Regions from separate parts of the Cytobacillus sp. genome, predicted to be linked through region 2. Evidence: riboswitches for the same ligand, from Rfam matches in the RefSeq annotation. Region 2 holds a riboswitch; the other holds the start of a gene.
What was found. A riboswitch is a leader RNA that binds a small molecule or an ion and turns the genes downstream of it on or off. The one in region 2 is predicted to bind cyclic di-GMP.
Positions count from the first base shown of each region.

Region 1 (5,197 bases), on a different contig from region 2:
TCTTGCATAATAGGTGATGGAAAATATCCGCCAAGGCTCATATTAATTACATCAGCCTTCTGACGGATAGCTTCTAATATACCTTCAGCAATAGTATAATCGGTAACCATCCAGGAACGATTAAACACATCAATAGAAATGACTTCAGAGTTTGGAGCAATACCATATCCCCCAACACCATTCCCTTTTTCAGCTGCAATAATTCCGGCTACATGAGTTCCGTGGGGATCAGGAGCACCCTTTTTAATTGGATCCATTGCATTTTTGTTTGCAATCAACTGATCTTTTAGCTCAGGATGCTTTGAGTCAACCCCACCATCAATAACTGCTACTTTAACTTTGTTCTTTCCTGCCATAGTTTGAGCTTTTTCAATCCCAAGATTTTTCAAATGATACATTTCAGAGACCTTTGGATCGGCACTGCCCAGTTTTTTTGCATAAGCACTTCTGGTAATAGAAGTTACATTTGAGAAACTGGCATATGCTGCAGCCACTTCCTCCAATTTCCTTTTTCCTTGAACTTCAATAACATCATAGCCTAGACTGGCAAATCTCTTTACCAGTTTTCCGCCAGCTTTTCGATGTTCAGAAGAAGAAAGAGGCTTATTATATTTCACAACAAGCTGATTATCCGTAAATTTTTTATCTTCCTCTTTTGTTACAGAACTTGTTTTGTACCCAGGCTGTTTTAGGTTAAGCCGATCTAGCTGCTGATAAATTCTTTGAGTGTTGGATTTTTCAGCAGCAAGTGATGCACTGGGCAAGAATGAACTAGTCACTAATACCGCAGCCAGTCCCATCGCTAGACCCTTTCCTTTAAATGTCTTCATACCGTACCTCCTAGAAAATTTTACCACCTTTAATATTATTCTATCTCTCTTTAAATATCCCTTTAAAAATGGTGGTAATAAATATATATTTATAGTTCCTATGCAATAGATAATTGCACCTAGTATTTAGACGCTTGATAATGGAAAAAGTTTCATATAAATGAAATAAAATACAAAATGGTATCTGATAATATTTCCGGGTTCCCTTGCCCTATCGGATAGCTATTCAATATAATAAAGATAATTGACTCCAATGAGGTGAACTATTTGCGCGTGAAAAATAGCAATAAAAAATGGCTCCGTACCATAGGAATTTTATTATTGGTACTTTTAATCGGCCTGATAGGATATGGATTTTATATTTATAACTCTTTTACAAAAGCAGTTGATACTGCATATGAACCTACAGAACGGGAAAAATCAGAAAAAAGAGGAGAAAAAATTACTCTCGAAGAAACCGAACCTTTTTCAGTCTTAATGCTTGGAGTAGATGAGCGTGAAGGTGATAAGGGGCGTTCAGATACGATGATTGTGCTGACAGTTAACCCAATTAAAAGTTCTATTAAAATGCTTAGTATTCCAAGAGACACCAGAACTGATATTGTTGGACATGGAACAGTTGACAAAATCAACCACGCTTATGCATTTGGGGGAGTTGATATGTCAGTTGCTTCCGTTGAAAATTTCTTGGATATACCAGTGGATTATTATATAAAGATGAACATGGATGGATTTGCAGATATTGTGGATGCTGTAAGGGGAATTAATGTGCAAAATGATTTGAGTTTCACACAGGATTCATATCATTTTAACAAGGGAGACATTCATTTAGATGGACGAGAAGCACTTGCATATATAAGAATGCGGAAGAATGACCCCAATGGTGACTTTGGAAGACAGAAAAGGCAGCGGCAGGTTATTCAGGGGGTAATAGATAAAGGAGTAAGTATCGGCTCACTAACTCGTTTGGATGATATTTTTGAAGCAATCGGAAAAAATGTAAAGACTGATATAGCATTTAGTGAAATGGTTGAAATTCAGAAAAATTATAAGCAAGCCAGTAAAAAAATTGATCAATTAACACTAGAAGGTTCAGGGCAATATTTAGGAGACATCTGGTATTTGATCGTTTCTGAAGAAGAAAAGATAAGAGTTCAAACTGAGCTAAAGACCCACTTAGAGTTAAATAAATGAATCTCTACCAAAGCTGGCCATAGATTATGACCAGCTTTTAATTTCGACAAAATTTGAAAATTCCAAGAGAAATTTGCAGAATTTTTTGTTGTTTCATTTTTATAAAAAGGCGGTATAGATAAATAATTAATTTACAGGTCTATCCATTTTAAATATGAGGAGTGATAACAATGAAAATAAGAGCCGGCAGCTGGCAAATGTTGTCCAATCAAGAGAAATTATTTCTTTTAAATGCAATAAGTAATCGGCCGCAAACTAAAAGCAGAGGAGAGCATTAACTATTGATTGTCTAAGAATCGCTTCTGTGAACATTTCTATAAAAGCATGAATATCCAATTCCGAACTGAATATATTCCACCATTCAAAAGTATCAGCCGCCAGCCAAAGACCTCTGTCATTGGCTGGCGGCTGATACCAATTTTATACATTTTAACTTATTTACTCATAAATCGCATGAAATGCTGAGCCTTTCAATTTTTTAATTGCAAAAAAGAGATTATCCAAGCATTCTTTTCGAATATTCTCTTCACAAACAAAGTCATCTAAAAGTTCTTTTTTCAGTCTTGCAGCGATAATTGAAAACTGCTCTTCTGAAATCCGCTTTGAATTTTCAGAAATTAAATTTTCTGCAATTTCTTTTTCAAAATATTCCACTGATCCAAAAAAGCTCATCTATTTTCCACCTTTCTATAATTGAAATACGGTCTTATTTACCATCCTCAAGGCATCAAGACCATCCAAAAATATGGCGGATTCTGCAATATAACCTATTAATCTAGCCTGCACTTATCCGTTCATTTTTGGCAGCTCGACTATCATAGTGAATAACCTTAGACTCGCGGCTTTGCGTCCTTACTTTTCAATAAGTTTGCCTTTTCAATTTCATACTTTAATAATAGAACTTTTGTAATGCGTTTTCAATAATCTTATATATATTACAAAAGAAATATCCGCCATTGTCCCTAATCGCTTCCTGCACAATATTCATATTAATCATCATTCCTTATTGTACCTTTCCCCAATTACAAAGTTAAAAACACAATTTTCTGAATGCGATTTTCACATAGATAACTAATACATTGGAAATGGAAAAAGACTTGCTAATATACAATGCAATAGTTGATATAATATTTATATTCTTAATGTTAGTTATTTTATTAATACATTTTTCACCTGTTATCCCTGGCGCTCGTATGGCGAACATTATTCTTTTTTCAGACTTTTTGTCCATGGTTGAAAGGCAATTGGTAAAATTATAGATCGCATTTATTATACTTAAATTGGAAACACATGCTAATTTGAGGCGAAAAGTAGAGGTTTAGTAAACTAATGGAATATAATATGTATAAGACTGGCTGGCACTTTTATTCAGCCAGTCTTAATATTTTTTAGTAAGCGAAACGGTGGCTGCCAATTTGTTTGATTACGGTCCGGGTGAAGATCCACTGATCAGTTACGAGCTTCGGGTTATAGTAATACACTGCTCCGTTGGAGGGGTCCCACCCTAAAAACGCATCTTTTACTGCCTGGTATGAGTTCTTGCTTGGCTGCAGCTGAAATTGTCCGTCATTAATCGCTGTAAAAGCATTTCTCTGGAAAATGACATTACGGATAGTCTCTGGAAATTCACTTGAGTCAACACGATTTAACAATACAGCTGCAACAGCAACCTGTCCCTCATAGCTTTCTCCGCGGGCTTCCCCGTTCACAACATGAGCCATCATATTAACATTGTAAATCATATTAGCTGTCTCCATTCCGACAATTCCATCAGGCCGTAAACCAAAGTCCCTCTGAAACTCCTTTACTGCTTGTACAGTTAGCGGTCCGTAGAATCCAGTTGTTTCATCCTGAAAATACCCAAGCTTATTCATTAACCCCTGTACATATGATACTTCAGACCCTAAAGACCCTTCCTTCAGAAGCTGAGCGGCCTTTGTTTCTATTTGATTGAAGCCAGCTAAAATAACAAACATCATGGATACAATTATGTACTTCATAAATTTCATGTTTTTTCTCCTCTTAATATGTATTTTTGCGTGTTAGGGTAAAAAAGTTCACCTCCTTCTCTTAATACCGCAGAACATCCTTCATTCTTTTCCCTGCTTATGAATTCAAAAACCCCATCAAAAGATAGAATTTGGCAATCGGGTCGTTTTACCTGTGCCAGCTGCTGGGAATAGAGGCAGTCGAAAGTCCGGACTTTAAATGAAGGCCCTCAAAAAAATTATTAATACATATTAGCTTGCCGATGCCTTTCTCAGCACCTTTTCTAAACAATAAAAACCCCAGCTTAGCACCACTAAGCCAGGGTTTTCTTTCCTTACTTTATTAAAGCCTGCGCTCTTACCATTACCACTGCAAATTGTGCTCTGTTTGCTGAATTATGCAATCCAAAGTTCCCGTTACTAAAACCAATCATAAGTTTATTATCTGTAACGGCGTCAATATATGGAGTGCCCCAGTAAGAGGAATTGATATCGCGGTATGACGGATAAACCCCATCACCTTTTAATCCAAAAGCAGATGCCAGGACCTTCGCCATTTGCACTCTGGTTAATGGACTATCAGGATTAAAGTTTTCACTCTTTGTGAATACACCTGCTTCGGTAAGTTTGGCAATCGCCATATAAGCAGGATGACTTTCCGGTACATCTTTATATCCGGGATTTTCCGGAATAGAGGTTGTCATCGGTATACTGTTGTATAGAATCAATGCAGCCTCTGCTCTGGTTATCGCTTTTTCAGGATAAATATTTCCTTTTTCATCAAGTTGAAGCAGCTTCCCTGCCAGGAGCATATTAAGCTCTTTCGCTGCCCAGTGTCCTTCCGGAAGATCGGCAGCCGTTTTTTGTGACAACATCATAGCATCCAGAAGGGCCTCACTCAGCAATTTGTACCCTTCAAGATTTGGGTGGATATCCTCTGGATTTGGGACATATTGTCTTGGATTATCTCCAAACTTTTCATAGACTGGAACAAATGAAGCACCATTTACAAGTGCAGCTGCTTCGATTGTTTTATTGAGAGTATGCGTCAGCTGAATCAGCTCCGGCTTCTGCTCTTCAGAAATGAATGGAAACGGAAAGTAATAGCCCATAACATAAACGGATGCATCCGGATTTAATTGTTTGATTTTCTGAAGGATCAAATTGTAGTTTTCAGAAATACTC
Region 1 covers NZ_CAXQGS010000089.1:5,251-10,447, reverse strand. Annotated here, with positions in the region: gene ACEQ1T_RS16245 (S8 family serine peptidase) at 1-830, opposite strand, end outside; gene ACEQ1T_RS16240 (LCP family protein) at 1,098-2,024, shown strand; gene ACEQ1T_RS16235 (hypothetical protein) at 2,463-2,696, opposite strand; cyclic di-GMP riboswitch class I at 2,824-2,907, opposite strand; gene ACEQ1T_RS16230 (cell wall hydrolase) at 3,413-4,033, opposite strand; gene ACEQ1T_RS16225 (GDSL-type esterase/lipase family protein) at 4,348-5,197, opposite strand, start outside.
Region 1: it holds a riboswitch for cyclic di-GMP, as region 2 does, so the genes downstream of both, ACEQ1T_RS16235 (hypothetical protein) here and ACEQ1T_RS10955 (anti-repressor SinI family protein) in region 2, are expected to answer to the same signal.

Region 2 (5,197 bases):
TGCTATAATCCATGGCAAACTCTTTTTCCCCTTCCTCGAACGCAATTCGGGAAAATGAAAAGCCATTCTCGCGGATTACATCCAAAGCATCCAACCGCTTAAAAATATTCAGGCTCTTCGGCTGCAGGAGTTCGCCTTTATAAACGGAAGATGGGGCATCCAGCTTTTCCAGAACGAGGACATCAATATTGGCTTGAGCCAGCTTCAATCCCAGCGTCAAACCGCCAATCCCTCCGCCCACAATTGCAACCTCTGTATTCAAGGACATGTTTCCACCACCTTTGCCTTTTATTTAACCTCCTTTTTAAAAAGCAAAACCAATGGATATGCTGATATTACAATGTCTGGAAAAAATTATAAGAACAAACTTTTGAAAATAGGAGTATGATTGTGGGTGACACCTATATTTTCAAAATCCTGTATAATAGAGAGAGTAAAATCAATTAACGTTCCTTTACGGGCGATATATAGCATTATCGCAGTCTAACGGGCAGTAAGATCCCCATTTAAAACTGCAGTAAAATTCAAAGTTGAATTAACGTGGCCCAAACTGCCCGTAAGGCCCGATTAGTTCAACTAACAATCAGCGGGAAAAACCCCCACTGATTGAAGTTTCACTTTATTTTTTGGAGGCATTAAAATGAGAGAAATAGCAGTCGAACAATATATCCAAATGGACAACGCAGTTCCGGTCGATGTCAGGTCTCCAATTGAATTTGAGGAGTGCAGCATTCCCGGTGCTGTCAATGTGCCGCTTTTCACTAATGAAGAACGTGTAGAAATCGGAACACTATATAAAAAAGAAGGATCTGATGCGGCTAAGTGGAGAGCGATGGAAATCGTTTCACCTAAAATTCCGTCCATGATGCAGAAAATCAGAGAACTTAAAAATGATGGCTTACAGCCTGTCATTTACTGCTGGCGCGGCGGAATGCGCAGCAAGGCCGTTACTACATTTATCACATATGCGGGCGTTTCAATCCCCCGTTTAATTGGGGGCTATCGAGCGTACCGTCAATATATACTTGAAAACACAGCAGACTTGATTCCTGAAAAAGCAGTTGTTCTGCACGGAATGACCGGCGTAGGGAAAACGGATGTGCTGAAGGTGTTAAGCGAAAAAGGATATCCTGTTATTGACCTTGAAGAAATGGCAGGACATCGCGGATCGATCTTCGGATCCTTTGGCATGGGAAACGGCAGCACACAGAAAACGTTTGATGCTCTATTGTATCAAGCCCTTTCTAAGGTTAAAGGTTCCCCTAATGTTATTATGGAAGCCGAAAGCAAACGAATAGGCAAGGTTGTTCAGCCGGACGAGCTGCTCCATACCAAAAAAACCGGAATTCACATTGATATGTTCGCCAGCATGGAATCCCGTGTCCAGCGCATCATTCGTGACTATGTTGAGCCTTATCATAAAGAAGAATGGTTCAAACCGAAAGTGGATGAAAGCCTTGTGTTTATTAAAAAACGTCTGAAAGATACTGAAATCCGCGAGCAGCTGGATGAATCAGCTGAAACAGGAAACTACGAGCTATTTATCAAGCTTTTATTAGAACACTATTACGATCCACGCTATGCCTTTAAGCAGCATGACTATGAAGGTCAATTCCACCACGTGAATGCAGATGATGTGGAAGCAGCTGCACAGCAAATTATTGACATTATTGAAAAGCAAAATGCTCCCGTCCTCTGACGCGGAGCATTACTTTTTGCGAGCGACAAAAGATATATTTTTATAAAACTTAGATAACTAACTATTTAAATCGGTTGACACTGTGGTATGATGATAATAATATTGAACAAATCGTTCTTAATATGGAACTAAATATATGATATAATCCTATTACATACAAAATAAGGTGTGTGGTATACCATGATCGGTGATCGTGTAAAAAAACTTCGCCAGGAAAAGAAAATGTCCTTATCCGAGCTTGCGGACCAGGCTGGTGTGGCAAAATCATATTTAAGCTCACTTGAGCGCAATCTGCAAACCAACCCATCGATTCAATTCCTTGAAAAAATTGCTGGTGTTCTGAATGTCCCCGTGGATCATTTAATTCATGAGCAAATCAACAAGGAAGATCTTGATTCAGAATGGATGAAAATTGTGAAGGAAGCGATGGAGTCTGGTGTTTCGAAGGAGCAATTTCGGGAGTTTTTGGATTTTAATAAGTGGAGAAGCGGACAAAAATCATAGATGTAATGAGCCTGAATATACAGGCTTATTTTTATGCCAAAATAAAAAGCATTTCCATATAGAGATGCCTCTAACAGAAATACTTAGCCATACCGGATATTATGCTTCGATCAGAACCTCTTTGGCTCTGTTATTATGTAAAAACTCTCTAATTTCTTCCTTTTGCAGGCCTAAGTTCTTTGCTTCCATAATTAACTGCAGCCACTCCAAATCAATTCCTTCAACCTTTACATTTTGCTCCGTCAACATTCTTCCCCCCAGGATACGTATCGTATTCCAGGCAACCCAGCCATCGTAGTATTGTCCAATACCTTAGACCCGTGACTTTGCGTCCCCATCTTTCAATGAGTTTGCCTTTTTCTGCGCCTATCGGCTCAAAGAAATTTTTACCATAAATGTATTCTACTATGGCCGTATTGCTAATGGTGTCTTATTTTGTAAATATAATTAATTATTTTAATATTAAATTAATTTGTTTTTCGACAAAAATTCTGAGGTTTCCCATTATCAGTTAATTGTCCTCTGTTTCGAATAGTAAGAATGACCGATTCTTTTCCTATAATTCTTATTAATTTGCTGAAGGGAATATGTGTGTGAATGTTTCTTTTTCTTATAGACAATATGGACTACTTCCCGTGTCATTGCATCCAGAAATATTTCATTCGTTAAGTCATTTCCGCAAACCGGGCACAGCCACTCTCCGGTTTCACTGCTGCTGAAAGATGAGTTATGGCATTTAGTGCAGTTTTTTTTGTACATGGGACACCGCCTGAACTTATTTATATTGATAATATATTTCCTAATTAGATTTTAATGAATGCTGTTAACAATTAATGAGAAAATCCAAACAGAGTGCAGCAGACATACGATTGAATACACAACTGAAGCTCCTGCTGCAAACAGCTTCACTCTAGATTCTGCAGAGATAAATATTGATAAAAAGATAAGTAAACAAGAAAGAATTATTTTAAGAGAAAGAAATAAAAAAGGATGCAGGTCATAAAGATTGCGCATTAGCGGATTGCTTTCTTCTATCACATTAAAGTGGAGTCCAAGTGCAGTAAGAAATCCGTCCAGTAAATTTAAGAAGGCAAGATAATAAAACAGCTTTTTTATGTGATCACCACTTTTGAGCTTATTTTTAAGCAGTTCAATAATTAAAAAATTTAGGCCATGAAGATAATGTTCCTCAGGGCCTTAAAGTTCGCGGTGAGTTTTTCTAATGTAAATCAGTAATATTACAGCACCTGAGACAAATAACAACCCGCCTATTAAAAGTAGATTATAAATATTTGTTGCAGTATCTGGGAGTAGGTTATTAGTATTGTTTGCATTTTTTAATGTGTCATTCTCAGGTTTCTCAGGTTCAGTTCCTCCGTTTCCAGATTCTGACGGATTATTTGGTCCCTGAGGATTTACCGGAACATCAACTGGAGGCTCCTCACAGCCTGGTTGCGAAGGATCTTCTTTACAGCTTGGCGGTTCTTCACAGCCTGACTGGGTTGGATCTTCCTGACAGCTTGGCGGTTCTTCGCAGCCTGACTGGATTGGATCTTCTTCACAGCTTGGCGGTTTTTCACAGCCTGACTGGGTTGAATCTTCTTCGCATGTTGGAGGTTTAGTTTCTGGTGCTTCCGCTGAGAATACTAAATTAAATGAACTAGTCAATCCTTGGTATTCGTTCCCAAGTTCATACGGTATTTCAAATAAAAATTTTAGTTCCTCACTCTTAAAAATTGGGAGCTTTCTCGGGTCAAGGTGTTTCAAACCATGAAGAAATCCATTATAAAGAATATGATTTCCTTCATCACTAATTGTGACTTTCAGCGCATTAAAATATGGTAAAGAGCCCTCTAAAAACTCTGAATACGTAAAATAAGTAAAGTCGATGGTTCCTTTGTTTTGTATATTAATCGTTGTAATAATTTTATCTCCTGGTTTCAATTCTCCCATATCAATGAAAATATTTTGCGGAAATGTATCAATATCAATATAATCCGGAACTTGGTCGGCCTCTGTTTTGGAAAGTGGCGTGTACAAAAGGAAAAGCAAGCTCAATATTGACAAGAAAGTAAAAACTTTAAATAATTTCCTATTCATTTAGATTCCCTTCTTTAAGAGAATTTTGATAGTAAAGAAGGTGGGAATGATCCCACCCTCCGCTTATGATTCATTAGTTAGTCTTGTCGTCTGCTGTTGTTCTTTCGTTTACGTTATCAATTCTCTCGAAGTTGCCACCTCCGCCAGTAGAACCGTTATCAATGTTTCCGTTAGCTTGATTAAACGTTTCTCCTTCATACTGAAGGCCAGTAAACTTGAAATCAATTGTAATTTCATCGCCTTGAAGGTCATTTTGAGGTAAACCTGTATCCTTGAACTCAATCGCATATGTTACAGCTTTGATTGCGCTAGCATTTGTTCCAGGAGCATCTAAGTAACCAATATACTTGCCCACTCCAGCAATATTGTTGCCATTAAGTGTTGTATCTCCCTCTAGCGCAGTATCAAGCTCAGCTAGAGTGACTTCAGTATCACCAGGTAAATATTTTGCCAACAGATCTTCTCCGCCAAACTTCAATTCTTTTACTATATAGGCATCTTTGCTGCCTTTAACATCTGTTGAATCCATTTTCATAAATACATTCATCGGCAATGTGCCTTGGTTGTTTAAAACCATTGCAGGCTCTTGGTTATGAACCAACGCTTCTAACTTATCTCCAGGCTTGAAATTTGTCAAAGTGAAGTGCTCTAAGTATGGCGCCTCCGGCTGAAGGTTTAATGTTCCATTAGTGAATTTGCTTTCTGCTTCAACTTCGTCGCTGAAATAAGCGAATGTTCCTCCCATTACTGCTACTGCTCCTAGTGCAATTGATGATACCCCTGTAAGCATTTTCTTTTTCAAATTCATTGTTTTTTCCTCCTCTTATATATGTAGCTAAAATATTTATCTCAATCCCTGGCTTTACCTGGGATAGAAATCAAAGTAATTATGCT
Region 2 covers NZ_CAXQGS010000058.1:13,552-18,748, forward strand. Annotated here, with positions in the region: gene ACEQ1T_RS10940 (FAD-dependent oxidoreductase) at 1-268, opposite strand, end outside; gene mnmH (tRNA 2-selenouridine(34) synthase MnmH) at 641-1,699, shown strand; gene ACEQ1T_RS10950 (helix-turn-helix domain-containing protein) at 1,880-2,203, shown strand; gene ACEQ1T_RS10955 (anti-repressor SinI family protein) at 2,303-2,452, opposite strand; cyclic di-GMP riboswitch class I at 2,480-2,568, opposite strand; gene ACEQ1T_RS10960 (hypothetical protein) at 2,711-2,962, opposite strand; gene ACEQ1T_RS10965 (DUF5658 family protein) at 3,014-3,361, opposite strand; gene ACEQ1T_RS10970 (hypothetical protein) at 3,401-4,303, opposite strand; gene ACEQ1T_RS10975 (TasA family protein) at 4,377-5,111, opposite strand; gene sipW (signal peptidase I SipW) at 5,191-5,197, opposite strand, start outside.